DNA from 4 places in the Neptuniibacter marinus genome. Region 3 is predicted to be linked to each of the others. Evidence: predicted binding sites of a transcription regulator. Region 3 holds the regulator's gene; each other region holds the start of a gene.

Region 1 (7,998 bases), 990 kb from region 3:
TAGGCAAAGAAGATGCCGCTGGCATTAAAGATATCATCATGGAAGCAGCCCTGACTGCTATCATGGATTGCGAAGACTCTGTTGCTGCTGTTGATGGCGATGACAAAGTTGTTATCTATCGCAATTGGTTAGGTCTAATGAAAGGCGATCTTACTGAAGAAGTAAGTAAAGGGGGCAAAACCTTTACTCGCCGCATTAATGCAGACCGTGAATTTACTGCACTAGATGGTTCCGAAATCGCCCTTAAAGGTCGTAGTTTAATGTTCGTTCGTAACGTAGGTCATCTAATGACTAACGAAGCGATCTTGGACAAAGACGGTAATGAAATCCCTGAAGGGATTATGGATGGTGTTATTACAACACTTATCTCCATCCACGATATGAAAGGCACTGGTAAGTTTAGTAACACAACAACGGGCTCCACCTACATCGTAAAACCTAAGATGCATGGTCCTGAAGAAGTTGCTTTTGCTAACGAACTATTTGCTCGTATCGAAGATATGCTTGGCCTTGCACGCTTCACAATGAAGATGGGCATCATGGATGAAGAGCGTCGCACAACTGTCAACCTAAAAGAGTGTATCCGCGCAGCAAAAGAGCGCGTGGTATTCATCAACACAGGTTTCCTTGACCGTACCGGTGATGAGATACATACATCCATGGAAGCTGGCCCAATGATCCGTAAAGGAGACATGAAAGCCGCCTCTTGGATTGGTGCTTACGAAGATTGGAACGTTGATAACGGCTTGCTTTGTGGTCTACAAGGTCGTGCACAGATCGGTAAAGGTATGTGGCCAATTCCTGATCAAATGGCAAACATGCTGAAAGCTAAGATCGGTCATCCTATGTCGGGCGCGAATACCGCATGGGTACCTTCACCAACCGCTGCTGTTCTTCATGCAACCCATTACCATCAGGTAGATGTTTTTGCCCGTCAGGATGAACTAAAATCACGTCCTCGTGCAAATTTAGACGACATTCTAACGATCCCAGTTGAAGCTAACCCAAGCTGGTCTGCTGAAGAGATTCAACAGGAACTGGATAACAACGCACAAGGTATCTTAGGCTACGTTGTTCGCTGGATCGATCAAGGTGTAGGTTGCTCAAAAGTACCAGACATCAACGATGTTGGCTTAATGGAAGATCGTGCAACACTGCGTATCTCTAGCCAGCATATTGCTAACTGGTTACGTCATGGTATCTGCTCTGAAGAGCAAGTAATGGAAACCATGAAACGCATGGCTGCCGTTGTTGATCGCCAGAACGAAAACGATCCACTATACCGCCCTATGGCTGCTAATTTTGACGACAGCATTGCTTTTGCCGCTGCCTGCGAACTTGTGATCGAAGGCTGCAAGCAACCAAACGGTTATACAGAACCGGTTCTGCACCGTCGCCGCATCGAAGCCAAAGCAAAATTTGGTGCATAATTAGTTTTACTCATAGCGACTGAATGACACATAAAACCGCGCTCTCTAAACCAAGAGCGCGGTTTTTTCGTATAAGGTAGACTACAGATACCGTTTACGAGTCAATTTTGATGAATATCTCAACCTACGCAGAGCAACTCGCCGAGTTTATTAACCAGCACCCACGTTTAGTCGTCCTGACGGGCGCGGGTGTAAGCACGGACTCGGGAATCCCCGCCTACAGAGATAAACAGGGTAACTGGCAGCACTCAGCTCCCGTACAACACCAGGAGTTTATGAACAGCCATTATGCCCGTCAGCGTTATTGGGCACGGAGTTTACTCGGCTGGCCAATGATTCGCGATGCACAACCCAGTCCCGCCCACTTAGCCCTATCTAAGCTAGAGAAAATGGGCCATATCCATTTGCTGATTACACAAAATGTCGACCGCTTACACCAAAAAGCAGGAAGCCATCAGGTTATCGACCTGCATGGGCGTTCCGACAAAGTAAAGTGTATGCAATGTTCGCAGCGCTACAATCGAACCTATATCCATGAAATCAGCGCGCAGGAAAACCCTCAATTTGAGATATTTGAGGCAAAAGCAAAACCTGATGGCGATGCCGACTTAGAAACCGATCAGTTTAAACACTTTAAAGTGCCTGACTGCGCTGAATGTGGGGGCATTTTAAAACCTGACGTTGTTTACTTTGGCGATAATGTACCTAAAGAAACAGTCTTTAGCGCACTGGATGCACTGGAACAAGCTGATGCTTTGCTCACTATTGGAAGCTCACTCATGGTTTATTCTGGTTTCAGGTTCTGCAAAAAAGCCGCAGAATGGAACAAACCTATCGCCGCACTTAATCTAGGCGTTACTCGCGCCGACCCGTTACTCAACTTGAAAATTAACGCCCCTATTAGCGAAACACTCACCGCAACACTATCAGTACTGCAAGCGCAGTCTTCACGCTCATAGAATCCTTCTGCAATTAACAGCCTTTTGCAGTAAAATAAAAAGATACATTTTGAGGGGTAGAGTCATGGCTAATCGCGCCTGCGCACGGCATATATTGGTAAAAACACAAGATCAAGCGGAAGCAATAAAAAAGCAATTAAAGCGAGGGGCTGATTTTGGGAAGTTAGCTAAAAAGCACTCTTTTTGCCCTTCCGCCAAACGTTTTGGTGATCTTGGCGAATTCCGTCGCGGCCAGATGGTGAAACCTTTTGATGATGTGGTCTTCAAAAAGCCGCTGCATATTGTTCATGGACCGATAAAAACTAAATTTGGCTGGCATCTAATCGAAACAATTTATCGTAAATAGCCTATCCCAACCAACTACTCAGCCAAACGTACGCAATTTCGACCATCCTGCTTTGCCTTATACAGGGCCGTATCAGCAGCTAACACATGAGCATCTAAGTCAAATAGACCTTGTTGCTCAGCAATACCAATACTTAATGTTACTTCCTGCTGGCACAACCTAAAGATTAACTGATGGCTCTCAAGTTTAGCGCGAATACGCTCAGCAATATGCGCCGCTTGCTGTAGATCCGTTTCGGGTAGTAAAAGAATAAACTCTTCACCTCCCCAACGCCCTATACAATCGGAAGGCCTTTGGTTGTCACGCAGTAATTCAGCAATGAGCAGTAAAACCTGATCCCCTAAAGCATGCCCTCCCCTATCATTAATGGCTTTAAAATGGTCAATATCGATCATCAACAAAGAAAGCGGCTTGCCATTACGTAGGTGAATACTTTTAATTCGCTCATAACGCTCGGCCAAAGCTCGTCTATTTAACAGACCTGTTAATGGATCTTGCCAAGCAACACTCTCCAACTCCCGCTGATAATGATTGATCGCTTTTAAGAGCAGTGCGAGAACAACACCCGTCACAATAAAACAGACAAATAAGGTAATGAACAATGGAGGAAAAAGTGCGTCATCAACCTGTCCCTCTTCCGCTTCCACACAGAGAATTAGATCTAACTCCTCTATATGACGAGTATTTAGAAGATAGGTCTTCCCATCTTTTTTATAGGAGAAACGTCCTTCAGGCTGAGACAAAACCTGCTCCACAACAGATTTAACACCCACCTTTTGATAAAGACTTTTCGCCGCCTCCCCTGAGCGCTCCTGTAATAGGAGATTCCCCCCCGGTGTTACAAGAAAAACGTTATTTCCATAACGAGCACGATAGTCAGAAAAAACCTGAGTGATACTCGCTAAATTGAGTCCTAGCCCAGTAGCACCGAGGAAGGTACCATCAGAGGTACGAATCTTAAAATTGATAAATATAGTTAATTCATCCCCGTTCGCTAAATCAGGGTCTAGATTTAATTCACTATCGCCAGGTAGTTGGCGCAGATGGAAATACCAATCATCTCGAGAATTATTCTCCGAAACCTGTTTAAGGAGCCCACCAGCATAATAATAATTACGGGTTAAATCAGATACCATAAAAGCAGTAAAAGCACCGTACTTTTGTTTAATCTCATTTAAATAACGAGTAATAGCCGCAACATCTTTTTCACCACCTAAAATCCAATCTTCTAGAAAAGTATCATTCCCCATAAACGAGGAAACGGTTCTCGGCTTAATTAAATCCCGCTGTACTTCAGCATAAATATTATCGCTTGTTAACGGCATCTCATGCTCAACTAGCGAATTTAAGGCCGCTTGCCGAGAAAGATAAAAACTGACGCTAGCCGTCAACATGAACCCGACAATAATAAGCAGACTAACAACCACAAGCATACGCTGTTTAAACTTCACGAACTTCCACCTAACCCTTTAAGCCCATTTCAGCTTTGTTAAAAAATACCAAGATAAACACCGTATTGATGTTCTGAATCTATAATATTTGATGGGTATCAATATAATAAAATCTCAAAAAAAGGTATTATTGATAACGGTTATCAATTACATTCATATTATCGAATATATTTCACATGCATATACACACTCGCCACAATACCTTGCTTTTCTTGCTATTACTGCTTGCAACATACAGTAATGCCAATAATACAGATGATACCCGACATACCCCAATTAAAGAACAGCTAGGGCAGCAGTTGTTTTTTGACCCCAATCTATCTTTTAACCGCACTCAATCTTGTGCAACTTGCCACGCTCCTGACCGAGCCTTTACAGACCCTAGAGACAATGGTGTTCAAGGTGCTTACTCACTAGGTGATGATGGTCATTCACTCGGTGATCGCAACGCCCCTACAGCCGCCTACGCAATGTTTAGCCCAGATTTCACATTCAATAAGGAAGGAAAATATATTGGTGGACAGTTCCATGATGGCCGCGAAAACAACTTAGCAGGCCAAGCGGGAGGACCACCTACGAATCCTATAGAGATGGGCATGCCCAACAAAAGAGTAATAGCTAAACATTTGCAGGAAAATCCGTTTTATCTCTCTGCATTTAAATCACTTTATGGCGATAATATTTTCACCAATGCGGAAAACAGTTATGCAGCGATGGCCGACAGCATCGCCCATTTCGAGCGTACTGAATTATTCGCACCATTTGATTCAAAATATGACCGCTATTTAAAAGGCGAATATAAGATGACAGAGCAGGAGGAATTAGGCCGCACGCTATTTTTCTCCCAACAATTCACCAACTGCAATCTATGCCATCAGCTGAATAAATCTCAACGTCACCCGCAAGAGACATTCACTAACTACGAATATCATAATATTGGCATTCCAACCAATATTGAGGGACGCAAGAAAAATGGTGTTCCTATTGATACAGCAGATACAGGCTTACTCAATCATCCACAGGTTGATGATCCTAAACAAGCAGGTAAATTTAAAGTCCCGACACTGCGTAATATCGCGGTAACAGCCCCTTATATGCACAACGGTGTTTTTCAAAATTTACGCACTGTTGTTCTGTTTTACGATAAATACAACAGCCGCAGTAGTAAACGCCAAATCAATCCCGAAACAGGGCAGGTTTGGGCTACACCTGAAGTACCGCAAAACTTATCAATTAAAGAGTTAGAAACAGGGCCAGCACTTGATGATCAACGCGTAGATGCGCTAGTAGCATTTATGAAAACACTCACAGATAAACGTTATGAGCATCTGTTAAATAATAACGAATAACGCCCCAAATCTTTGCACAACTTACCCATAGGCTGTTTTATTAATATTTTTCTAAAACAGCCAATAATTATCAGCTACTGTTCAGCTTTCTAACAATAGAATACGAGTCATATTTTGCTCTGACTGTTGTAGAAAACGATGCCAAAACTCATTAAAGATTTTCGTAACTATCAATTTGTTTATTATTGGTATGATAAAAGTGCGGGTAGAACTAGCCCCTACTTCCCTACGCTGAACCATGCAGAAGACTGGTTTGTGCAACAACAGCGCGTCAATTATTCAGGTCCTGAGCGCCGCAAACCTGCCTGTGATAAACATCACACGATACGAAGACGCGCTGCCGATACAACAATTAAAGTTGATTTAGATATATCTCGCGAGAAAATATCCGAGCTTAAACAACTCCTCATTGCCTAACATTCGGTCAGTTACCAGCCTCCTCTCCAATAATAAATAAAGATCTCTAGACTAAAAGCGCTACTAAAACACATCGTTGCGGCATAAAAAAAGCGGCATCCCGTTACCAGAATGCCGCTTGATTCTAACCTTTGTCTGAATTTATACGCTCAGAACTTTCTCACCACGGGCAATACCCGATACACCAGAACGTACGACTTCCATAATATTGGACGTCCCTAAAGCTTCGATAAAAGCATCCAGCTTACTACTTGCTCCCACCAGCTGTACGGTAAAGGTATTTGGCGTCACATCGATAATAGTGCCACGGAAGATGTCTGTCGTACGCTTAATCTCAGCGCGAACAGTACCATTGTTAGCCTTCATCTTAATCATCATCAACTCACGTTCAAGATGATCACCTTCAGTCAGGTCAACAACCTTTACTATATCGATCAGCTTATTTAGCTGTTTAGTGATCTGCTCAACCACACGATCATCGCCAATCGTTGTTACCGTCAAACGAGACAATGTTTCATCTTCGGTCGGCGCAACGGTTAACGACTCAATATTGAAGTTGCGCTGAGAGAACAATCCAACTACACGGGATAATGCACCCGGTTCGTTTTCCATCAATACAGAAATAATATGACGCATGATTATGTTCTCTCCGTTTTGCTTAGCCACATGTCACGCATAGAACCACGCGGTACCTGCATAGGGTAAACGTGCTCAAACGGATCTACTGCGATATCCATGAATACCATACGATCTTTCATAGCGAATGCTTCACGCATAGCGCCTTCAAGATCCTCATAACGCTCAACCTTAATGCCTACGTGACCGTAAGATTCAACCAGTTTGACGAAATCAGGTAACGACTGCATATAAGATTGCGAGTGACGAGACTCATAATTCATATCCTGCCACTGACGCACCATGCCTAATGACTGGTTATTCAAGCAGATAACCTTAACTGGAATACCATATTGGCTAATGGTAGATAGTTCCTGAATATTCATCTGGATACTACCTTCACCCGTTACGCACACAACTTCCTCTTCAGGGAAATTAAGCTTAACGCCCATTGCAGCAGGTAAACCAAAGCCCATAGTTCCTAAACCACCGGAGTTAATCCAACGGTTAGGTTTATTAAACTTATAATACTGAGCAGCAAACATTTGATGCTGACCTACATCAGAACAAACATAAGCATCACCATTAGTGACTTTGCTTAGCATTTCGATAACCTGCTGAGGCTTCATCTGCTTGGAGTCATCTGTTTTATAACGACCGCCATGACGACCACGCCACTCTTCAATCTGCTCCCACCACGTTTTCAGGCTTTCAGCAGATGGCTTAGTCTTCGCCGCTTGCAGTTGCTCTAACATCTCTTTTAAGACCGCTTGGGCAGGCCCTACGATTGGCACATCAGCTTTGATCGTTTTCGAGATCGATGCAGGGTCAATATCAATATGTACAATTTTTGCTGTCGGGCAGAACTTATCAGTACCATTAGTTACACGGTCATCAAAGCGCGCGCCTACTGCTAAAATCATGTCGCTGTGATGCATTGCCATATTAGCTTCATAGCTACCATGCATACCCAACATACCAATAAACTGAGGGTCCGTGCCTGGGAAACCACCTAAGCCCATCAGTGTATTTGTAACCGGACAACCTAACTCTTTAGCGAGTGCGATCAGTTCATCACTCGCATCACCCATAATGACACCGCCACCAGAATAAATAACGGGGCGTTTAGCCGCCAGTAACATATCCACAGCTTTTTTAATTTGGCCGCTATGTCCTTTAGAGATAGGATTGTAAGAACGCATTTTCACGCTCTTAGGATATTCATACTCATAACGATCTGTGGGTGTTGTCATATCTTTAGGGATATCGACAACAACAGGGCCTGGACGGCCACTCTCAGCAATATGAAATGCTTTCTTAATAATCTCTGGGATATCTTCCGGACGTTGAACACTGAAGCTGTGTTTCACGATAGGACGAGAGACACCGATCATATCGGTTTCTTGGAAAGCATCTTCACCGATCAGGTGT
Region 2 (7,998 bases), 190 kb from region 3:
GTAATAGGGCGCTTAAAGAGGCCTTTTAGTCTTAATAATAAACTGCCTTCGGGCAGTTTATTTGTATTTATAGACCATTATTTTAAAACATACGGTAGATAGGGAGAGGGTGATGGCTGGTCATTCTAAATTTGCAAATATTAAACACCGTAAGGCGGCGCAAGACGCTAAGCGTGGTAAGGTTTTTACTAAGCTGATTCGTGAACTTGTGGTTGCTGCAAAAGAGGGCGGCGGTAATCCTGATGACAACCCTCGTTTACGTGCGGCGGTTGATAAAAGCCTTGGCGCTAATATGAAGCGCGATACCATCGATAAAGCGATTCTACGTGGAGCAGGGGGCGCAGAAGGCGATAATTACGATGAGTTAACCTATGAAGGTTATGGTGCCAATGGTGTGGCAATTCTTGTTGAGTGTATGACAGATAATGTTAATCGTACGGTTGCTGGAGTACGCGCTGCTTTTAATAAGTTTGGTGGAAACTTAGGTACAAGTGGTTCGGTTGCTTACCTATTTGATAAGAAAGGTCAGATCACCTTTGGGGACGATCTGGATGAAGAGATTGTTATGGAAGCCGCACTTGAGGCTGGTGCTGAAGATGTGGTTACTAATGATGATAACTCTATAGATGTGTTCACCGATTGGCATGAGTTCATGGATGTAAAGCAAGGTTTGGAAGATGCAGGCTTGCAGCCGGTTCATGCGGAAATTGCGATGATTCCATCAACAACGGTTGAGTTGGATGTAGATGCGGGGCGAAAAATACTAAAGCTGATCGATGCGCTAGAGGATTTTGATGATTCTCAGAACGTTTATCACAATGCCATTATCCCTGAAGAATCGATGGACGAATAATTTGCTTTCCTCTTTCTAATGGCCGGGATTATACTCTCGGCTTTTTTTATTCCTCAATATTAGTGGGTTCAGGGTTTTTAAAATGGGCTAGCTCCTGTATTCTTTGCTGTATAAATAAACAGTATTTTTTTTGGGTTGGTGATTTTGAACCGCAATTTGAATCAGAATGTATTAAACAGATGCTTATATTAGGAATAGATCCAGGGTCGCGCATCACAGGTTACGGTGTGATTAATAGTGTTGGCAATAAAAATGAATATGTTGCTAGCGGCTGTATACGCATCAAAGGTGATGAGCTGCCAGAGCGACTACAGCAGGTTTTTACAGGGGTTTCTGAGGTCATAGAGCGTTATTGTCCTCAAGAGATGGCCATTGAACAGGTGTTTATGGCACGTAATGCTGACTCCGCTTTAAAACTAGGTCAGGCGCGTGGCGTGGCTATTGTGGCAGGCACTAATGCAGACCTTCCTGTTTATGAATACGCAGCGCGTAAAGTTAAGCAATCTGTTGTGGGCAAAGGTTCAGCTGACAAGGCACAGATCCAGCATATGGTGACTCAAATTCTTAAGTTGCCAGGCGCGCCTCAAGCGGATGCCGCTGATGCTTTGGCCATTGCGCTTTGTCATTCTCATACACGTAGCAGTTTGATTAAGACATCGGGCAGTATGTCGTCGCGAAATGCGAGTTGGCGCCGTTAATTTTCTAGTTGCTTAGGCAGCATTGTTACTTATAAGAGTTTAATCATGAGTTACGAATATTTTATCTATATTGCCGACCTTCTGGGTGTTGCGGTTTTCGCCACTGCGGGAGCTTTAGCAGCCCAAGGGAAGCGTTTAGATATTTTAGGGGTGGTAGTGTTAGCTATTGTGACCTCAATTGGTGGCGGAACTATTCGTGATATCACATTGGATATTCACCCGGTTGTTTGGATTGCTGATACGACTTACCTTTGGGTAGCGATTATTTCTGCGGTTGTTGCTTTTGTGGTGTGTCGCTATATGCAATACCCAAGAAGGTTATTGTTAATACTTGATGCGATGGGGTTAGCGCTCTTTACAGTTCTTGGTGCTGAAAAAGCCTTAGCATTAGAATTTTCACCGATTATCGCTGTTATGATGGGGGTAATAACGGGTTGTGCCGGAGGTATGATTCGTGACATTCTCACAGGTCAAATTCCGTTAATACTTCAGCGTGACGGCGAGCTTTATGCGACTTGTTCTATTGTCGGTGCGATATTCTATATTGCGTTTTATGAGGTGGTAGAAGAGCAGTTATTGGTACTTATAGCCATGTCGATAGTATTTGTTGTTCGCATGGCTACCATTTTTGCGAACTTGAAATTGCCAGAATTTATTGTCGCAGGGCATAAGTTAGAAGATATGAAAAAGGGACAGGATCAGTGATAGGTCGATTAAAAGGTGAGTTAATAGAGAAGCGCCCTCCACAATTGGTTATTGATGTGAATGGAGTGGGTTACGAGGTTGAAGCCTCAATGAACACTTTCTATCGCTTACCCGAATGTGGTTCGCAGCTGATTTTGTTTACTCACTTTGTGACCCGTGAAGATGCGCAGTTACTTTATGGTTTTTATGAACGGGAGGAGCGCACACTGTTTCGAACGCTGATTAAAGCCAATGGCGTAGGGCCCAAACTTGCAATCACAATTTTATCGGGTATTTCTACCGCCGAATTTGTACGTTGTGTTAATGATGGTGATACCGCATCGTTAGTAAAATTACCCGGTGTAGGCAAAAAAACTGCAGAACGTTTGATTGTTGAGATGAAAGATAAAATTCAGGCATTGGGCCTTGAAAGCTCAAGCGAATTTCAGCTGTCAGCTGCGGATGGCCCAGATATGGCCGCTTTTGAACCTGTTGCTGATTCTCGATCTGAGGCTGAAAGCGCCTTGGTCGCTTTAGGTTATAAGCCTGTTCAAGCGACTAAATCGGTAGCGCAAGCGGTAAAAGCTTTAGGTGCTACAAGTAGCAGTGAAGCGCTTATTCGTTACGCTCTACGAGCAATGGTTGGGTAGGAGTATTGTAAGTGATAGAAGCTGACCGATTTATCTCGCCGCTAAGTAATCCTGTAGAAGAGGCAACAGATCGAGCTATTCGCCCTAAAACCCTTGAAGATTATGTGGGGCAGCCTGTTGTACGTGAGCAGATGGAAATTTTTATTCAGGCTGCGAAGATGCGTAAGGAAGCTTTAGATCACACGCTTATCTTTGGTCCTCCAGGCTTAGGTAAAACTACATTGGCTAATATTATTGCCAATGAGATGGGGTCGGAGATTAAAACTACTTCTGGTCCAGTGCTTGAAAAGGCAGGGGATTTAGCGGCGATATTAACCAATTTAGAACCTAATGATGTTCTGTTTATTGATGAGATTCATCGCCTTAGCCCTAATGTGGAGGAGGTGCTTTATCCTGCGATGGAAGATTATCAGCTTGATATTATGATTGGTGAAGGCCCCGCAGCTCGTTCTATTAAATTAGAACTTCCACCTTTTACCTTAGTGGGAGCAACAACACGAGCTGGGTTGCTCACATCTCCACTGCGCGATCGCTTTGGTATTGTTCAGCGCTTAGAGTTTTATAATGTCGAAGATCTAACCAACATCGTTTCCCGTTCGGCTAATCTTTCTGGTACTTATATTGATGAGCAGGGCGCCTCGGAAGTAGCAAAAAGGTCTAGAGGGACACCACGTATAGCAAATCGCCTGTTACGTCGTGCGCGGGATTACGCTGAGGTTAAAGGTGACGGTAGAATCAATAATGATCTGGCAGATCGGGCCCTAAATATGCTGAATGTCGATCATCATGGTTTTGATCATCTGGATCGACGTATGTTGATGACAATGATTGATAAATTCGCTGGTGGCCCTGTAGGCGTTGAGAATTTAGCAGCGGCTATTAGTGAAGAACGAGATACGATTGAGGATGTTTTGGAGCCTTATCTTATCCAGCAAGGATTTATTATGCGAACTCCTAGAGGGCGTGTCGTTACTGATTACGCTTATAAGCATTTTGGGATTGATCGACCAGATGAAAGTTAAGGATTATTGTATTGATTAATACTTATCGCTGGTTTTCTTAAATAAACTTAATCCGATTCAGATCAATAAACCTTACTTTAAGTATGTTTTTATGTTGAAACTGATCTCCGTCAACCCTGCTTTATAGGTCTTAGGTCTAACATATCGATTACTATAATAAAGTAAGTGCAGGTATTGTTATGACGGTTAATCTTACGTTATCAGAGGTGGCGGCCTTTAAAAAGGAACTTCTCTACCTATTAGAGCAGTTACAAACTGAAGTGACAGAGGAAATGGGGCCGCAGATAAGCACTGGAGTGCAAACGCTACAGGTTCATGATTCCGGGGAAGATGCGGATGCCACCGCAGACTTTATGTTGAAAGTTGAATCCTTATCTAGGCATAACGAAGAGATAGCAGAATGCTTATCTGCGTTAAGTCGTATCAATGCAGGGGAGTTCGGTTTATGTACCGATTGCGGTGAGGAGATTGAATTGAGTCGTTTAAAGGCTTGTCCAACTGCCGCTCGATGTATTCGTTGTCAGTCTTTATATGAGCAAGGTTTGCAAAAAAGCGCATAATTTTTTTTACAAAACCCTTCATCACTTTTCTTGTATTAAACCAGCCTTTCTAGGCTGGTTTTTTTCTTGTATTAATTCTTCTGACTGTTATTGTTGATCCTAAATTTCTCTGCTGGGAAATAGATTGAACTTATCTGCTTTTGAGTAATCAGAAAGCAGGTTTGGGGTCTCTTTAACTGCTTAAATAGATAAGAAGGATAGTACTGTGGTCGAAAAAATGTCGATCTGGAGTTTGGTTGCAAATGCGAGTTTAGTTGTGCAACTGGTTATGCTAATGCTTTTGTTAGCTTCAGTGCTTTCTTGGATAATGATCTTTCAGCGTCAATCAGTGCTTTCCAAAGCACGTAAAAGCCTCAGGAAGTTTGAAGAACGGTTTTGGTCTGGTGTGGATTTAGGTCAGCTTTTCCGTGAGGTAAATCAGCAGCCTAATTCTGATTGTGGTGCTGAAAATATTTTCCGTGCAGGTATTAAAGAGTACACCCGCTTAACACAGCAGCAGGGGTATGATCCAGATTCTGTAATGGACGGCGTTGAGCGAAGCATGCGTGTTGCTTTAGCCCGTGAAGAAGATAAATTAGAACGTCATCTACCTTTCCTTGCGACCGTGGGATCCACAAGCCCTTATGTTGGACTATTTGGTACTGTGTGGGGGATTATGAACTCCTTTCGTGGTTTAGCTAATGTTCATCAAGCAACGTTAGCATCGGTTGCTCCAGGTATATCAGAAGCGCTGATCGCGACTGCGATAGGTCTTTTTGCTGCTATCCCCGCTGTAATTGCATATAACCGTTATTCGGCGCAAGTTGAATACTTGCTAGGTAATTATGAAACCTTTGCGGATGAATTCTCATCTATCTTGCATCGTCGTATGCATGCATCACACTAATTTTTCTTTTCAGGGAGTGTGGTCAGATGATTAGAAGGCATAAGAAAAAGCGTAAATTAAACGCCGACATTAATGTTGTGCCCTATATAGACGTAATGATGGTGTTGTTAGTTATCTTTATGATTACTGCGCCAATGCTCACGCAAGGGGTTAATGTTGAGTTACCTAAAGCAGCAGCAGAACCTGTAGATGATAAGGATAATGAACCCGTTATTGTGACGGTAAATGCTGATGGTGAATACTTTATCGATATTGGTGGTGACCCAGAAGAGGCGGTTACCGCAGAGGTCGTCCAAGATCGAATCAGTAAGATTTTGGCGACCAATCCAGATAAAATGCTATTAGTTCGTGGTGATCGCAGTGTTGATTACAATACGGTTGTGCAACTGATGGTTTTACTACAACAAGCTGGCGCTCCTAGCGTTGGCTTGGTGACAGAGTAGGTTCAAATTTTGCGTTTAAGTAGTTACCTGCTTCCCACTCTTTTTGCTGTTTTACTGCATGGGGTTGTGGTTGCCCTGTTGGCACAGAGTTGGTTTGATCATGAAGATTCGGCGCGTAAAGTGCCACGGCATGTTCAAGCTACGATCGTGGATATGAAAACAAAGAACGCGCTAAATAAAGCCGCGGCAGAGGCTAAAGCGAAACAGAAAGCCGACCTACAGCGTAAGGCGGATGCTGATAAAAAACGTAAAGCAGATGAGAAGAAAAAACAGTTAGCGAAAGAGAAAGCGGCTAAAAAGAAAGCAGCCGATAAAAAACGCCAACAAGAGTTAGCTAAGAAAAAAGCAGCCGATGCTAAAAAACAGGCAGAACAGAAGAAAGCGAAAGAGGCTAAGTTAAAGAAAGCAGCCGCAGAAAAAGCGAAGAAAGCTAAAGAAGCCGCAGCAAAAAAAGCTAAAGCTGATGCGGCTAAGAAAAAGGCAGATGCAGAACGCAAAGCAGAAGAAGCACGTAAAGCTGCAGAAGAGCAGGCTAGAAATGAAGCCTTGATTCGGGCTTTAGAAGAGGAAGAGGCTGCGATTGCGGCAGAAGAACAACGCGCAGCCGCCATGCGCTATGAAGCTTATATTGTTGGTCAGGTGACGCGTAATTGGCGACGTTCTCCAACAGCAAGAAATGGAATGGTGGTTGAGGTGACTGTTCATCTATTACCCTCAGGCCGTGTTAATGATCGTTATGTGACTAAATCAAGTGGTGATTCTCGGTTTGATAATGATGCACTGAGAGCGATTGATCGTGTTACTGTATTTGAAAAGCTACAGGAGTTAGATCCTGTTGTGTTTGACCGTTATTTTAGGAAGCGTGTTCTTCGGTTTAGACCTGAAGATTTACGGGATTAAGTTTTAAAGGGGAGTTAAGCGTGAAGAAAGTGTTTCATCTATTAATTGTGAGTTGTGCGTTACTGCTTTCCTCTGTTGCTAGTGCTGAGAGTGATTTAGCGATTGAGATCACCCAAGGCATTGATGAGCCAACCCCTGTTGCGGTTGTACCTTTTGCTTGGGGTGGGGCGTCAGCATTAAAAGAAGATATTGCTAAGATTGTTTCAGCTGATTTAGGTCGAACCGGCCTGTTTAAAATTATGGATCCTAAAAATATGTTGAGTTTCCCAACTCAGCAAACTCAGATCTATTATAGGGATTGGCGAATTAGCAAAACTGAGTTTTTGGTCATTGGCCGTCAAATACCTGCTGAAGGTAATCAAATAAAAGTTGAATTTGAGCTTTATGATGTCCTTAAAGAACAGCGTTTGTTATCCGAACGAGTATCTGGCACACAAGATAATTTACGTGATATAGCACACTATATATCGGATATGATCTATCAGAAGTTGACGGGGATTCGCGGTGCGTTTTCCACACGAATTGTTTATGTTACCGCTCAACAATATGGTGAAGGTAAAGTGAGTTACCGTCTTAAAATGGCGGACTCTGATGGTGCGCGTCCGATGACTATCCGTCAGCAGAGTGAGCCTTTAATGTCACCGGCTTGGGCACGAGATGGCTCGAAACTCGCCTATGTGTCTTTTGAAAGTGGCCGACCAGCTATCTATATCCAATACTTGGCAACAGGTAAACGTGAAAAAGTTCAATCATTTAGAGGTCTTAATGGTGCGCCGGCATGGTCACCAGATGGTAATAAATTAGCGATAGTCTTATCTAAAGATGGTAATCCAGAAGTCTATGTATTGGATCTAAGGTCCCGTAGTTTAGCCCGAATTACTCATCATTATGGGATTGATACGGAGCCTTCATGGTCTCCTGATGGTCAGTCTATTATTTTTACCTCCGACCGAGGTGGTCAGCCACAGATCTATCGGATCTATCTGCCGACCCGTCAGTTGGAACGAGTGACTTATGAAGGCAATTATAATTCACGTGGACGTTTGACCTATGATGGTCGCTTCCTCGCGATGGTACACAGAGGTGATGACAATGTGTTTCGAATTGCTGTTCAAGATTTGAAAACAGGCCGTTTAGATACGCTAACTGATACGTATCTTGATGAGTCGCCCACCATAGCGCCAAACGGTAGTATTATTCTTTATGCTACTCAAAAAGGAGTGAAAGGTGTGCTTGGTGGCGTGACCCTAGATGGTAACGTGCGCTTTATATTGCCGGCAACGAGTGGCGATGTTAGGGAAC
Region 3 (7,998 bases):
GTCCACTTAAAAGCATTGGATGGATGATCTCTTCGGTAATAAGAAGACAGTAGTGACAATTAGGTTGCGATACTAAGAGCATCACAACTTTTTCTTGGCCTGATGAATTTCTACCCGTCTCTATATAGGCTTGTTGTAAGTCTTTTGTTTTAGGTATCTCTACAGCCCAGAGAGCTTGGCTGGTTATTAAACAAAAGGTTGCTAGTAATCTAAACATGTAAATTTCGGCGTGTATTCCAGGTCGCGGCTGAGTGTTTATAGTTGTTCGATGAATTCTAAACTATGTTCGGTAACTTCATCCATATAAAGGTCTCGAAAGAAGTGGTCAGCCCCCTCAATTTGAACATTTTGTACCACATCGTTGTTTAATGCTTCCATTTTTTCAAATAGACCGTTGACGATTGTATCTTCACTGCCACTAAAGACCAGTGTTGGTAGTGTCGTTTTAGATAAAAGCGCTGGGGTATCAAAGCGAGGGTTGGCTTGGTAGTAGTTTACAAAACTTGCAGCTGCTACTTGTGTATCTTCACAGTAGATAAAATCTGTATGGATAAGCATGTCATTTGGCGTTAATTGCATTGCTTTTTCTAGCTGAGCTTGCAGTGGGTGTTGGTAGCGTTTGGTGTAACTCGCTGTTTCATCTTGTTCTGACCAAGTTTGCGGAGCAATTAAAATTTGTCCTTTTATAGCGGGGTCTGAGTGTGTATCCGCATACCAAGCTGTTTGATTTCCTCCTCGTGAGTGGGCGGCTAATATTATTGCTTGGCTGCCTTGTGCTTTAAGCCAGTCTACCCAAGCAGCTATTTCATGAATTGCATCGGTATGCTTATGGGTGTGGGGCGTTTTACAGTCGTACATACCATGCCGATTATCAAGACCTAAACTTAAATTGATAGCTAGGCTACTCATGCCTTCATCAGCCAGTAGCTCTTGCCATGTGGCAATGATCTCCATGCCATTGTGGGCGAGTGTGCCGTGGGTGATGAGAAGTATATTGTTAAAACCGTTCTCTTCTGTCAGGTACAGGTTGGCATTTAAGTCGAGATGCTTATATTTTAGTGTGATCTCTTCTGCATATAGGTTGCTGGAGTTAAGAAGGCTGCTAGCAAGGAATAGGGCGATAATAATACGGAGCATAGAAATACCTAAACAGCTTGTTCATCAATTAAGTTATAATGATATTCTTAAAAGAAATATGCAAGCCGTTTCAGTGTTCTATTAGAGGTCACTTGTAGTGTTTAAAGGCCTTCGTAGGCTAGAAGCGTATGTACTGGGACGCCGGCATCTTGGATTTTACTGGAACCTTGAAGGTCGGGTAGGTCAATAAGTGCAGCGGCTTCTGATACTGATGCTCCCAATTTTTTGATAATGCTGCAGGCCGCAAGTATTGTTCCGCCTGTAGCGATTAAATCGTCAAAAACTAAAACTTTGTCTCCAGAAGTAACTGCATCAACCTGCATTTCAACTGTCGCTGTGCCATATTCCAGCTTATATTCTTGTTCGATTGTTTGGCCTGGAAGCTTCCCTTTTTTACGGACGAGAACTAAGGGAATATTTAGATGGTAGGAGATAATAGAGCCGATCAAAAAGCCTCTGGCATCAATGCAGGCGATATGAGTAATATCACTATCAACATAACGCTGAATAAAAGCGTCAGAGATCATGCGTAATGCTTTTGGATCTTTAAACAGGGGGGTTATGTCACGGAACTGTACGCCAGGTTCAGGCCAGTCAGGGATGGTTCGAATAACTGACTTCACATAACATTCGTCGTATGACATTAAAAACTCCTTGGAAACAGCTTGTTGATTTGGCTCAATGCATTTTAGGGGAGGTAAAGCTCTAATGAACCCGTTGGGTTACACATTGAGATGGCTACTTTTTGTGCGACTGACGAGCACCGGTAGTCAATATGCCGGTGCTCTTTTGTTTTATATATTATATGACTCAGCAGTGACCATTTTTACCACATTGCGCACTTACTGGTTCAGCGGTATCGCTTTCTATAACCTCTCCAGATAATCTGTAGAGTTGTTCTATATCTTCTATATGAACTTCTTTGCCTTCAACGCGCAGTAAATTGGCTTTCTGGAAACGTGTGAAAATACGGCTGACAGTTTCGACGGCTAAGCCTAAGTAATTACCAATCTCATTACGCGACATGGACAGGCGGAAGCTAGTTTCAGAATAGCCGCGAGCTTTAAAGCGTTGCGAAATTTTTACCAAAAATGTTGCTACACGCTCTTCTGCATTTTTCTTTGATAAAAGAAGCATCATTTGTTGTTCTTCGCGAATCTCTTTGCTCATAGTGCGTAAGAGTTGGCGGCGTAGTTCCGGTAGTTGCCCCGACAGATCATCGAGGCGTTCAAATGGAATTTCGCAAACGGTTGTTGTCTCTAGTACTTTTGCCGAGACAGGGTATTCGTTGCTATCAAATCCGCTCATGCCAACCAATTCGCCTGGAAAATAGAACCCAGTGATCTGTTCCTCACCTTCATTTGTGATGGTGTAGGTTTTGACGGTTCCTGCTCGAATCGCATACACGTCAGTGAACTCAGAACCTTGGTTAAATAGGTGATCACCTTTTTTTAATGGTCGACTTTTATCGATAATTCTATCTAACCGTTCCATCTCTGTCATATTAAGCGAAACGGGGAGACATAATGAGCTAAGACTACAAGTGTTACAGCTAACCTGCTGCAAACTACGCAGCTTCCCTTCGTTTGTCTTGTTATCACTCATAATACATTCCTGTTGTCGTTATAATCGAGTGGCTACATTTTGATTATGTAATATTTCTGTAAATACGGGAAGTTAAATAATCCGTGAGAATCGCTGTGAGCTAATGTCTTTTGGTATATAAGCATCAAAAGCCATACATATTCTACGAATTAGTAACCGACCGGCGGGTGATACGGTAATGCGTTTTGTGTCCATTTGAATGAGACCATCGGAGGTAAAAGCGCTTAGCTCTTGTTGGGCATCAGCAAAGTACTGATCGAATTGGATACCGAAGCGCTGCTCTATTGGTGCTTTTTCTAATTCGAAATGGCAAATAAGATGAGTGATGACATGGCGGCGTATAATGTCATCTGGGGTTAAGCTTACGCCGCGTTTAATTGCATGCTTTTCGCTTTCTACTGCATCTGTATAAGCTTGCATCTCATGCTGGTTTTGATAGTACACAGAACCAATTTGACTAATGGCAGATACACCCATGGCAACGAGGTCACATTCAGAATGTGTTGTGTAGCCTTGGAAATTTCTGTGTAGTTTTCCCGTGTTTTGCGCAATAGCTAATTCATCATCAGGTTTAGCAAAGTGATCCATGCCTATATAGACATAGCCAGCTGCTAATAGTTTGCTAATGGTAGATTCGAGAATCGCAAGTTTTGTTTCAGGACTTGGTAAAGTGGATTCATCAATATGACGCTGTGGCCTAAAACGATCGGGCAAATGAGCATAATTAAATACAGAGAGCCGATCTGGGTTCATCTCAATAACAGTATCTAATGTCTCGTTAAAGCCATCAAATGTTTGATAGGGTAGGCCATAAATAAGATCAAGGTTAAGTGAGCGGAAGCCTTGGCGGCGAGCTTCTTCTAAAATGGCAGAGGTTTGTTCAACCGATTGCACACGGTTAACAGCTTCTTGCACCTTAGGGTCTATATCTTGTAAGCCTAAGCTAATGCGATTAAAACCGATCTCTCTTAATACTTGGATTGTTTCTTCAGTGGCTTCTCTTGGATCTATCTCAATAGAGTAATCGCCGGAGTCATCATCTAGTAGATTAAAATTAGCCCGCATCTGCTGCATTAACTCTCTCATCTGCTCATGGCTAATGAAAGTAGGCGTACCGCCGCCCCAGTGAAGCTGAGTGACCTGACGGTCATTATTATACCATTTGGAAAGCTGAGCCATCTCTTTATACAGGGTATCCAAATAGGGCTGTGCTTTCTTACGATTTCGTGTAATGACCTTATTGCAGGCACAGTAGTAGCAAACGTGCGCACAAAATGGAATGTGTACATAGAGAGAGAGTGGCGCATTTAAGTCGGCAGAGTTTTGTCCCGTTGTCACCAAATCCGAGGAAGATAGTTCAGGATCGAACTGAACGGCTGTCGGGTAAGATGTATAGCGTGGACCCGAAAGGTCATATCGCTTGATTAGATCTAAGTCCCATTTTATCAGGTTGCTATCCACGAATTTTTCCCTCGTTATCTCAAATGCTGCCATCACTGACAGTAAATAATCTATTAGTAACTAAGCTTGGTTTAACTCTATGGCTAATTCAGTATGCCTTGCCAAGGGATCGTGTAGAGTCCCATCAGTATAATCAGGCTACCAGAGAGGTGTTTTGTTAGTTTTCGTTGTAAAACTGTTTTTACTTGCTGTGCTAAAACACCAGTTAAAAGCATAGTGGGCAGGGTGCCTAATCCAAAAGCGATCATTAATTGTGCGCTTAAGGTCCAGTCCGCAGCGGCGGATGCCCATATGAGTGTGCTATAAACGAGACCGCAAGGTAGCCAGCCCCAAAGTACGCCGAGCATGAGTGCTTGGCGTAATGTTTTAACGGGTAAAAAGTGGCGTGCAAAAGGGCTGATTTTTTTCCAGAGATAGGAGCCAAAATGCTCAACCTTGGTCAGACCTTGCCACCATTGTGCTATATAAAGTCCCATGCTGACTAACATTAAACCTGCAAATATTCGTAATGCGAGTTGTATGCTTGGATTTTCAATTAACCAACTTACACTGCCGAGTAATGCCCCCGCTATAGCGTAGCTGGTAATTCGCCCGCTGTTGTAACCCAGTAATAAGCCAAAGCCTTTCATACCATTTGGGCTGCTAAGGGAAACTGTTGTCGCAATACCACCGCACATACCAAGGCAATGTGTACCGCCGAGTAAACCTAGCAAAAATGCGGTTGGTAGTGAGAGTGCTTCAGTCATCCTTATCCTTAGGGGAAGGTTTTTTTACTTTGGCGTCATCGGGAATCAGTGCTTCGTCATCGTCATATAAAATGCTATGAGCGGGGCTGTCCAAATCATCATACTGACCATTATTAACGCTCCAAAAGAAAGCCCAAACGGCACAGCTCGCTAAGATGATAGCGATTGGAATAAGGAGAAAAATAATGTCCATGGGAATCAATAACCCTTAATTTTTAAAGGAGTAATTCTACCTGATTTTGTTGTTAGGGGTTAGTCTTCAACGTTTCAGATTGATGTTTGATTGGGCCTGATTTTCTTTTCTTTAAGCGGTTCAAACGCATTGCATTACTGACAACAACCAGCGAGCTTGCAGACATTCCTAGTGCCGCCATATAAGGAGCAATAAAGCCAAAGGCTGCAAGAGGAAGCGCCATAAGGTTATAGAAAAGAGACCAAAATAAATTTTGTTTGATGATCCGTTTAGTTTTTCGAGCGAGTAAAATACCGTCTACTAAGCGAAGTAGGTCGTGACTGATTAACACTCCGTCAGCATTAGTTTTTGCTAAGTCAGTTGCACCGCCCATGGCAATTGATGTTTGTGCGCCAGCTAATACAGGAATGTCATTTATACCATCGCCGACCATGACGACCTGCGCACCATTTTCCTGAAGGTGTTTTACATGACTTAGTTTTTGTTCAGGAGAAACGCCTGATATCGTGTTATTAATACCTAAGAAAGTAGCTACTTCCTCAACCGCAGATGAGTTATCACCGGTTAACATTTCACAGGTTAATCCCAGTTGCTGTAGATGCCTGATAGTCTGTTGGGCTTCTCTGCGAATTTGGTCGTTTAGCCTAAACCAAGCTAAGGCTGAATTTTCATTGCAAAGGAGTAGCCATTGACCACTGGTTTCTGGCAAAGGGGGTTGAGGCTGTGAACAAATCTGGGCTGAAAAGTATGGTTTTCCTATACGATAGCGTTGATTACCTATAGTACCTTCGAGCCCTTGGCCTACTTCATTATGGATGTTAGAAGCGTTCAGTTCGGCAGATTTCTCATGAAACGCTTTGGCTATAGGGTGTTCGCTATGTTTTTCAATCGCCGCTGCAATTTTAGTGCATTCACTTTCACTGAGATCTGTTAAGGGTACGATTTGCTGTAGGCTTAGATTGCCTTGAGTCAATGTGCCTGTTTTATCAAAAACAATATGGGTGGCAGTGGCTAGGCTTTCTAATACATGGCCGCGCGTAATCAATAACCCATTTTGTCTTAAGGTACCGGTTGCTGCAGTCAGTGCTGTCGGAGTTGCCAGGGAGAGTGCGCATGGACAGGTGACAACGAGAACTGAGAGTGTAATCCAAAAGGCTTGAGAGGGTTCAACTAGCCACCAACTGAAGCCAACAACAATAGCTGTTAGGAGAACCGCAGCGACAAAATAGCTGGCGACTTTATCGGCGACTTTGGCTACATGAGGTTTTTCTGCTTGCGCCCGTTCGAGCAAACGAACAATGGCAGATAGCTGGGTCTCGCTACCTGTTTGAATAATCTTGATAGTAATTGGATTTTCCACATTAATTGTGCCGCCAACAACCTTGTCACCGATTTGCTTGCGAATAGGGAGATACTCACCTGTTAATGCGGATTCATCAACTGAGCTGTTACCCTCGGTGATGACACCGTCAGCCGGGATCGTATGGCCTGGCCGTATAATCACATAATCGCCTACCGTTAAGTCTTTGACGGGAATTAGTTGCTCATCATTGCCAACGATCTTTAATGCACTCGCAGGTAGTAAATTAAGTAAAGAGTTTCCCGCACGGCCTGTGCGGTGACGGGCCTTCATCTCAAGGAAGCGACCAATTAAAAGGAAGAAAGTAAACATGGTCACTGAATCAAAATAGACTTCGCCGCTATTCGTGACTGTTGCCCAAATGCTGGCGAGATAGGCGCCACCTATAGCTAATGATACAGGAACATCCATAGTGAGATGTTTGGTTTTTAGGTCACGCCAAGCGGCCAAAAAGAAGGGGCGTGCGGCATAAAAAACAACAGGGGAAGCAATAACAAGGCTTGCCCAGCGCATGAATGTAACGTATCTATTTTCGATGCCTTGAATGTCTCCCCCATAAAGGGCAACCGCGATCATCATCGTCTGCATCATCCCTATACCGGCAATACCTAGTCGGCGGGTCGCTCGCTTTTGCTCTTGTTCTAAAAGTTGTTCTTCTTTATCAGGGTGATAGGGGTGTGCTTGATAGCCTATACGGTATATTTCAGAAAGTAGGGTGCTCAATGGGGTAACTGTTTTATCCCAAGTGATACGTGCACGGTGGTTAGTTAAGTTAACGTGTGCTTTCTCAACACCGGGAATCCCTTGGATGTGATGTTCCAATAGCCAAACACAGGCCGCACAAGTGATGCCTTCAATAACGAGTGACGCTTCGGATAAGTTGTCTTTAGTAATGACAAAGTCTTTCTGGATATTAGGTTCGTTATAGAGCGTAAGTTCTTGAAGAAGTTGTTCAGGTAACTCTTTGCTTCTGATTTCAGGTGAACCTGCTGATTCGGTACGATGCTTATAATAGGTATCTAGCCCACTATTAACGATGGTTTCTGCTACAGCTAAACAACCGGGACAGCACATGTCACGCGGTTCATCATTGATAATGGTTGTGAAATTGCTACCAGGTGGAATAGGGAGTCCACAGTGGTAGCAATTTTTTGATGAGTGGTTGTCCGTCATTAGTTGTGCGCTGGTTCTAACTCAATACTATTTTGATCATAAGGCGGATGGATCTCCGCACGTAAGTTCCAGCTAGCAGAATCATCTTCTAAGATAAGGTAACGTTTACCTTTAAGGGAGGTTTGCAGGCTACCGGTATATGAATTGGTGCTTGGAACCTGTTTTAGCATGATGTTTTGATCGTACTGTTGATGCGTTGGATGCACGATACTTAGTGTTAAATGCTTAGGCTTTTCGGTCTGGTTTGATCTGAAATGTATCATCAAATCGCCTGTTGCATTATCAAGTTCAAGAGTGCCTGAGACACCTAAAGCTTTGGCTGC
Region 4 (7,998 bases), 210 kb from region 3:
ACTTGGTAATAAGGAATAAACCATGCAAATGCTTCGCGGTGCGGCTCGCGAGTTACGCTGGGAACAAAGTCTATTTTACCTTGCTCTACCAAATTGAATGCGTCATTCCTGGCAATAGGGATTAAATGGAATTGGCAATGGGTTATGTCACTTAAGAGTGCAAGTAAATCAGGGTCTATGCCATGCCCGTCATGATACATGACACCAGACTTAGTAATACCAACAGAAATTTCTTTGTCCTTACAGCCGTATGGGTCAATGCTGTCAGCTGAAGCATCTAATGTTAGTGTGATAAATAATGCTAGGGCTAAAACGATTGGCTGCAAAATGAGACCTCTAAGTCTAAAAATTTCTAGATGATTTTAAGCCAGATTATTCGAAAAAATAGTCAAACGCTATTGATTATTTTGTGTATATTGAGCTAAAAGAGAGTGTAGTCTCGCCGGTTTCTAAGTGGCATAAATGGAATGTTTTGTATGCAATGGAGTTGTTTTCTTATGCCACACGCTAGACCCAAAAAAAATCTCATATCTGTTCAAACGTTGCTTATTGCAGCGAGTTTTGCGCTTGCATTGACGCTCGGTAGTACGGTTTTAGTGCTTGGCTATACTGGTGCGAACAATGGATTAAGGGCCGCTTTGGAGGAGCAGTTTGATACACTCGGTATGATGATCCAAGAACGTGCTCGTCGGCTAGTCGAGCCTGTGCAATCTCAACTGAGCATACTGATTTATGATCAGATTACAGTTGCTTCAGATTTAAGTACACGGCTTTCTAGATTGCCGGTACTAGCCGAAGCGCTTAAAAACAATCCGACCATTCGTAATATCTATGTAGGTTATGTGAATGGTGAGTTTTTTCTTGCTAAAAAAATAGATAATGATGAGCTTAGGTCGTTATTTCAGTTAGATAAAACGACATCATTTCTTGTGCAAAGCATAACTATCGATGTGAACGGTAATCGAGTTGGGGAGTATCGGTTATATGATGAAAACCTTCGTTTACAAGCGGTGAAGGTAAAGTCGGATTATACTTATGACCCTCGTGATCGTTCATGGTTTCAGGCTAGTGAGGGAAAGTCTGGTTCAGTTACGAGTGCGCCCTATGCATTTTTTACGACGGATAAAATTGGCGTGACTATATCGCAGCGTTCCGTGAACGCTTCTGCTGTTGTTGGATTTGATGCGACTATTGGTCAGTTGGCGGCGGAAGTTAAAAGCCTTCAGTTATCATCAGATTCTGAAATTGCTATCACAGAAAGTGATGGTACATTGATTGCTCACCCTGACCTTACTCAAATAGCTAGGCGTGCGGATTCCGGTAAAATTGTGCGTCAGAATATATCTGGCCTTGAATCACCGATTTTAAGTAAAGCTGCTGTAGAAATGGGCCTGTCTGGATCATATAAACATGGTGTTATCGAATCAGAGGGAAGGGAGTGGGTAGTATCTAGCCGGCCTCTAGATTTTGGAATGGGGGCCGAAGCACGTCTCTTGTTGGCTGTACCTGCGGATAATTTATTTGCCTCAACACGACAAATTATTCGAGATCAAAGCATAGTGATTTTGATTATTTTGTGCCTTTCAATTCCTTTTGGCATTTTTATAATTCGCCAAATCACTAAGCCTTTGAGCCAACTCTCTAAGGACGTTCAAAAACTTGCATCTTTCGATTTCACTCAGCCGGTCAGTGTGGGTTCTAGGGTTAGGGAGGCTTCGGAATTAGCCGATACGATTGATCGGTTGCGCGTTACTGTTTCTCGCTTCTTAGAGATCAATCGAACGATTGCGGCAGAAGAAGACTTCAATACACTGCTTGTGAAGCTTTTGGACGAAATAATCGCCACCACCGAGACCCAAGCTGGTGTTCTTTATCTAACTGATAATGAAGAAACTGCGTTAGTTCCATTTGTCTCGCGTATCGACAGTGAGCAAACACTTGACATTAGTATACCTTCGGTGCCGCTTTCGCTAGATGAGGCTTTAGTTGTTCGTGTTGCTGAAAACAAAAATGCAGAGAATGCGAAAGCTTCGAGTGAAGAGCTCGAGCGTATGGGATTGGAAACGTTCGGAACGGTTTTGGATGTTACGCCGTCACACCTATTGGCAGCCCCTCTATTTAATAGAAGTAACGAACTTGTTGGGGTAATACTGCTTTTTGAAGAAACAAATATTGACCCCGCTTTAGTGCGTTTTACTGAGGCTCTTTCGGGGTCGGCTGCTGTTTCAGTTGAAGCGAGACGACTTATTGCGGCCCAGCGTGATCTATTTGAGAGTTTTATTCAGCTTATAGCGGGCGCTATTGATGCGAAAAGTCCTTATACAGGTGGGCATTGTGCAAGGGTACCTGAGCTGACTAAGTTGCTCGCAAAAGCGGCGAATGAGGCAGATGAAGGTCCCTTTAAAGATTTTAATTTGTCTCGTGATAACTGGGAGGCGATTCATGTTGCATCTTGGTTGCATGACTGTGGCAAGATCACAACACCGGAATTCATAGTCGATAAGGCAACAAAACTCGAAACCCTCTACGATAGAATTCATGAGATTCGCATGCGTGTAGAGGTGATGAAGCGCGAAGCAGAGATTCGTTTCTTGCGCAGTGCTCTTAGTGCAGCCGGTGTTACCTGTGATGATATGGCATTGCATGAAGAGCTTTCCCAGCTTGATGATGACTTCGCCTTTATCGCTAAGCTTAATCAAGGGGGGGAGTATTTAGACGAGAGCAAGCAAGATCGTATGAATACTATCGCTCAAAAAACTTGGACTCGAACGCTGGATGATCGCATTGGTATATCCCATGAGGAGCTAGAAAGGAAAAATAAGATTGTTGCCCCTAAACTACCAGTAAAAGAGCCTTTACTCGCTGATAGGCTTGAGCATATTTTTGAGAGGCCAGAATCGGAAAAACTTCCAGAAGGCAATCCTTGGGGCTTTAAAATGGATGTTCCTGAACTTCTCTATAACCGTGGTGAGATACATAATCTGTCAATACAACGGGGAACACTAACACCAGAAGACCGTTATAAAATTAATGAACATATTGTTCAGACCATAAAAATGCTTGATAACCTCCCGTTCCCTAAACATTTACGCATGGTTCCCGAGCTTGCTGGTGGGCATCATGAGAAGATGGACGGTACAGGGTACCCTAAACGTTTAATGAGAGAAGAGATGTCTCCTGTCGCTCGAATGATGGCTGTTGCTGATATATTTGAAGCGCTGACTGCGATTGATCGACCCTATAAAAAAGGAAAAATGCTCTCTGAATCCATTAAAATTCTGTCTTTTATGGTAGATAACCAACATATTGATCCTGATATCTTTCGCTTATTTTTAGAGTCAAAGGCCTATCTGGTTTATGCGCAAGAATACATGAGCCCTGATCAGATTGATGAGGTTCAGATTTCGGATTACCTTCCCTAAAGAGATCCTAGCTTAACGTTTTTATGCCTATTCCCTGAATGCCATTTTTATCTTGGTATAGCTTAGTACGCGTATTATTTGTGCCTTTTTTATCTGGCTTATTTGGTTAGAAAGAAATCAATGTGTCTATGAAGGTGCACCAGTTCATCGTTAAACTTTAAGGGCCGTCAAGAAGTGCAAAGGTAGTGTAAAGCTATGCTAAGTCGAGTTTTTTGTTAATTTTTCCGCGTAGTATGGTTATTAACTTAATTGGTTTAGATAGGTAACGCGATGAAATTAACTATCCTATTACCCCTTGTTATGAGTTTGATTGTGCTGCCAACGACGGGTGCCGCTCAAGGAAAAGACTCACAGTATAAAGATGCACACTATAAAGAGACTAAATCTATAGAAGGTCAAAATAAAAAGAATCAGAATAAACAATCTAAGGGCAAGGAAACGAAAAAGAGCCCGGGTCATCATAAGAGTGATCCGGTTAAAGTTGTATCGCACAAGACAACTGTATATCGCCAGCATAGCGTTCCGCAGCGGAAGGTTTATAAAACCGGTGCGGTTGTTCATAAAGCACCAGCGAAGGGAATATCCATTAATTTTGGAGGTGTGTCATTTGTCTTTAATGACGGGTTCTATTATCGCTATGGTCATCAAGGCTATACGGTTGTTCGTCCACCGTTGGGTTTAAAAATTCGTTATCTACCCAATGGACATGAAAAGGTCATAGTAAAGGGGCGCTCCTATTATGCTGCTCAAGGCATTTACTATGTGTTTGATAATGGCTATTACCGTGTAGTTGAAGCACCGAGTGGCACGATTATCCGTAGTACTACCCGGAGTAGCAACTTTCAGTTGGGTAACAGTTATAGCGCTTTGCCCCAAGGCGCAGCGTCGGTCACCATCAATGGACAGCAGTATTTTCAATATAGAGATATTTACTTTTTGCCTCAGCTATCAGGTCAGGGGATTCATTACCTAGCTGTGAGGCTGAATTAGGTAAGGTTTTGGAAAAAGGGCACGTCTAAGGTAGGCGTGCCAAACGCTTGTTGATGAATTTTGGTTTTAAATTACCGCTCTGCTGCAATTTCGGCAGAATGATCTTCAACACTCATTTGCCCCTATAAGGGATAATTTAGTTAGAACTAAAGAACGCCGCCGGATTAAATTTGTTCAATATCTTCTTTTCTAAGTTCTGTTTTACCTTATTTATAGGTAGGGAAGCTGGTTGGGGCGGTAGGTAATTTTTTAATACCTGTAGTGGGTTTGCTTGATCTAATTCTTTTTCAGTCAGAGATTGGGTAATAAGCTGCTTTATCGGGGTAATATTATTTGCCAAACGAAGGGTCGCTTTACGTGCTATTTTTGCTGCCAAAGTGTCGTTTGTGAATAGGCCTACCACTAAGTTTGTGCCGTGGTAGAGGATACGAGTAGTGCGCATCATCTCTGATTCGTAGTTGGCTAACAGTGTTTCACTAGCAATCTCTTCTCCATCGGCCACAGCTTGTGCTATTAATTTAGTTAAGGTTGCTTGTCCTTTAAGTCCAAGATTAAAACCGTGAGCTGTGACGGGGTGCATACCTACAGCGGCATCACCGATTAAGGCGAAGCGACATCCTACAAATTGATTAGCGTGTACAGCAACTAATGGATAGATATGACGTATACCGGTCAGTTGCATCCCACCAAGTAAGCCATTTAGCTGGTGTTCTATCGTCTGGTTAAAGTCAGTTTCTTTCATTTCAGTATAGTGCTGTGCTTCACGGCTATTAACAGTAACTACAATGGATGAGCGGTTACCGTTCATCGGTAGAATTGCGGTTGTGCGACCATAATGAAAGCATTCAAATGCAGTTTGCTGGTGTGACTTTTTATGTTCCATTCGGCAGACGATTGCGCTTCTTGAAAAGTCCTTCATGGTTGCAGATAACCCCATTTTACGGCGCATCTCAGAAAAACGCGTATCCGCAGCAATAATTAGCTTAGCTTTTAGTTCCTTGCCATTGCTGAGAATTGCTGTGCCGTTGTATTCATCTGTTGTCACTGTTTCCACAAGGGTTTCAGTTAAAACGTCTATCTGAGGGTGAGATATGAGTTCTGCGTAGTAAGCTTTACGGATCTGGTGGTTGGGGACTAGGTAGCCTAAGGCTTCTAAATCTTGAATATAGTTATCAAAATTTAAGCTGTAGCTTGATTCACCATCAAACACTTTGGCTGCTTTGATAGGTGAGATCGACTCCGCGGGTAGTCTTTGCCATGCGCCACAAGCTTTCATGATCTCCACGGATTGATGGGTGAGTGCTATTTCTCGGCCATCTTCGGGAGGTTCTGCCAGCGTTGTTTCTGATGATCGTTCTACGATAGCGATATTAAGCGGCAGGTCTGCTAAGGAACGAGCAAAACTCAGCCCTGCAGGGCCGGCACCAATTATTAAGACATCGTAGATTTCACTCATAACAACCACCTCTTAGTTGAAAAAAGCTACTTTACTCCGTCATTTAGTTTTAAGCTTGGATGTAAATCAAATAAAGCGGCCTCAATCTCGGTTCGAATATTTAGTAAAAGATATAAATTGGAAGGTAGGTATGACAAAGAAACACACCGATGATGCAGTTGAAGAGATTGAACGTATTACTTTAGGTCATTATGAAACGAATGCAGAAGCGTTTTGGCAGGGAACACGTGATCATGATGTTAGTCAAAATATTGAGGCGTTTTTAAAAGCGCTTCCGCAGCGTGAAGGATTAGACCTTTTGGACTTAGGCTGTGGACCCGGTCGCGATCTTCATTATTTTAAAAGGCTTGGTCATCGAGCAGTTGGTTTAGATGGTAGTCAGACTTTTTGTAAGATGGCGCAGGAGCATAGTGGTTGCGATGTTTTGAATCAAAGTTTTGCTGAGTTGGATTTAGGCGAGCAATGTTTTGATGGTATTTACGCAAATGCTTCCCTGTTTCATGTACCTAGTCAGTTATTACCGAGTGTTTTAAGTGCCTGCCATCGAGCGCTTAGAGAGGGTGGTATTTTGTTTAGTTCTAATCCTCGAGGGAATGATGAGGGTTGGAATGGTCAGCGATATGGCCATTATATGGAGTTTGATGTGAGTCAACGTTTCTGGAATGACGCTGGGTTTGAGGTGCTATATCATTATTACCGCCCAGAAGGAATGCCGCGCCAACAGCAATCTTGGTTGGCTATAGTGAGTGCAAAGAGAAATTGAGTCGATCTGTTTTTTAATTTGTAGTTTATAATTAAAGCGTTATAAAAGTGTATAGCTCCTATATATAAGGGGTTGTTGAAAACTGAGCGGTGTAGAGATGCGTAAAATTATCATTCTTGATGATGAGAAGATGATGCTCAAAAGCTTAGAGCGTCGTATTAAATTAGAAAATTTGGACTATGAGCCGCACTGTTTTAGTTCGATTAAAGCGGCTTTGGCCGAATTGGAAAAAGGTGATTGTTATGCTTTTATCACCGATGTGAAAATGCCACTTTTGACTGGTGATCAGGTGGTTAATTACATCAGTCAGAAATTTCCAGAGCAACCCTGTATCGTGATCACTGGGCAAGCAGAAAGGCGTGAGATTAAGAATATTCTTGATGCTGGGAATGTTAAAGAGATTCTCTGGAAACCGATTGATTTTGAAAAATTGGTGACTGCTTTAGATAATATTGCGGTGTCGGAGTAATCCTTTCATTTTATCGGTATGTAGATTTTTAACGTATCTACTATTTAGGTTGTTTATGTCCCATACTTTGACACAGCATTCCCCGTTAAAGATTGCCGCGGTCGTTTTGGCTGGAGGGCAGGGGAGTCGAATGGGAGATCAAGATAAAGGCTTAGTGCTCTACGATGGGAAGCCTATGGTTTGCTGGACATTGGATTGTTTAAAGCCTTTGTTAGAAACCGTGGTTATTAGTTGTAACCGTAATTTTGATCAGTATGAGTCTTATGGCTGTACCTTGGTAAAAGATCAGATTCATGGTTATCAAGGGCCTCTAGCAGGCATTCATGCGGCAATGCGTCAACTGGATGCTTATACCCATTTAATGGTGTTACCTTGTGATACACCTCTATTGGATAAAAACGTTATTGAACGTTTATTACTGGCTACCAAAGAGCATCGGGATAAGATTGTGGTGTTAAAAACGGGCGATCAACCGCAGTTTCTTCATGCGGTTATACCTATGAGATTTGGCACTGAATTAACCCATTGGCTTTCCAGCGGTGAGCGAGCTGTTTATAAATGGTATAAGCAGTTTCCTATGTATTTTGTGGAAGTGGATGCAAAGTCCTCTGCATTAAAAAATATTAATACATCACAAGACCTAGCCTAGTTTTTTGATCGGTAGTGATTGGCTCAGAGGTTTTTCTTAGCCGAATACAGAAAGGAGCGGTTACGTCGCTAGATATATGGGCTTAGAGTTATCCCTCCTTTAAAGGTTATCGCCCATGATTTCATCTGACCTTCCTGTCGATGCGCTTCTAAGTATCGTGAAGGGCAATGTGAAATGACTGATGAGCAGGTTGATCTGATCTCTCTGGCGGCTAATGGAATTCTGTCTGATCAAGTCTGAGCTACTACA

What was found. The regulator FNR, encoded in region 3, switches genes on or off when oxygen is low (the NO sensors DNR and NnrR bind a similar motif). The targets are predictions, from matches to a motif close to TTGATNTANATCAA.
Region 1: ACOQOE_RS17440 (cytochrome-c peroxidase) is a predicted target of FNR. The motif match lies at 4,275-4,288, and genes of this name have one in related genera.
Region 2: ACOQOE_RS11885 (TraR/DksA family transcriptional regulator) is a predicted target of FNR. The motif match lies at 4,008-4,021, and genes of this name have one in related genera.
Region 4: ubiM (5-demethoxyubiquinol-8 5-hydroxylase UbiM) is a predicted target of FNR. The motif match lies at 5,925-5,938, and genes of this name have one in related genera.

Annotation. Positions count from the first base shown of each region.
Region 1 covers NZ_OZ245004.1:3,676,379-3,684,376, forward strand. The annotation lists gene ACOQOE_RS17420 (malate synthase G) at 1-1,430, shown strand, start outside; gene ACOQOE_RS17425 (NAD-dependent protein deacetylase) at 1,541-2,389, shown strand; gene ACOQOE_RS17430 (peptidylprolyl isomerase) at 2,454-2,735, shown strand; gene ACOQOE_RS17435 (sensor domain-containing diguanylate cyclase) at 2,750-4,186, opposite strand; gene ACOQOE_RS17440 (cytochrome-c peroxidase) at 4,363-5,535, shown strand; gene ACOQOE_RS17445 (hypothetical protein) at 5,674-5,952, shown strand; gene ilvN (acetolactate synthase small subunit) at 6,094-6,588, opposite strand; gene ACOQOE_RS17455 (acetolactate synthase 3 large subunit) at 6,591-7,998, opposite strand, start outside.
Region 2 covers NZ_OZ245004.1:2,499,732-2,507,729, reverse strand. The annotation lists gene ACOQOE_RS11910 (YebC/PmpR family DNA-binding transcriptional regulator) at 113-853, shown strand; gene ruvC (crossover junction endodeoxyribonuclease RuvC) at 1,033-1,551, shown strand; gene ACOQOE_RS11900 (trimeric intracellular cation channel family protein) at 1,597-2,256, shown strand; gene ruvA (Holliday junction branch migration protein RuvA) at 2,253-2,885, shown strand; gene ruvB (Holliday junction branch migration DNA helicase RuvB) at 2,897-3,907, shown strand; gene ACOQOE_RS11885 (TraR/DksA family transcriptional regulator) at 4,087-4,467, shown strand; gene tolQ (protein TolQ) at 4,673-5,353, shown strand; gene tolR (protein TolR) at 5,380-5,796, shown strand; gene tolA (cell envelope integrity protein TolA) at 5,806-6,696, shown strand; gene tolB (Tol-Pal system beta propeller repeat protein TolB) at 6,726-7,998, shown strand, end outside.
Region 3 covers NZ_OZ245004.1:2,687,204-2,695,201, reverse strand. The annotation lists gene ACOQOE_RS12745 (thioredoxin family protein) at 1-217, opposite strand, end outside; gene ACOQOE_RS12740 (alpha/beta hydrolase) at 256-1,137, opposite strand; gene ACOQOE_RS12735 (adenine phosphoribosyltransferase) at 1,239-1,781, opposite strand; gene fnr (fumarate/nitrate reduction transcriptional regulator Fnr) at 1,948-2,742, opposite strand; gene hemN (oxygen-independent coproporphyrinogen III oxidase) at 2,815-4,203, opposite strand; gene ACOQOE_RS12720 (sulfite exporter TauE/SafE family protein) at 4,287-4,949, opposite strand; gene ccoS (cbb3-type cytochrome oxidase assembly protein CcoS) at 4,942-5,142, opposite strand; gene ACOQOE_RS12710 (heavy metal translocating P-type ATPase) at 5,195-7,675, opposite strand; gene ACOQOE_RS12705 (FixH family protein) at 7,675-7,998, opposite strand, start outside.
Region 4 covers NZ_OZ245004.1:2,893,644-2,901,641, reverse strand. The annotation lists gene ACOQOE_RS13660 (substrate-binding periplasmic protein) at 1-326, opposite strand, end outside; gene ACOQOE_RS13655 (HD domain-containing phosphohydrolase) at 498-3,422, shown strand; gene ACOQOE_RS13650 (DUF6515 family protein) at 3,693-4,412, shown strand; gene ubiM (5-demethoxyubiquinol-8 5-hydroxylase UbiM) at 4,549-5,868, opposite strand; gene ACOQOE_RS13640 (class I SAM-dependent methyltransferase) at 5,999-6,631, shown strand; gene ACOQOE_RS13635 (response regulator) at 6,729-7,100, shown strand; gene mobA (molybdenum cofactor guanylyltransferase MobA) at 7,156-7,749, shown strand.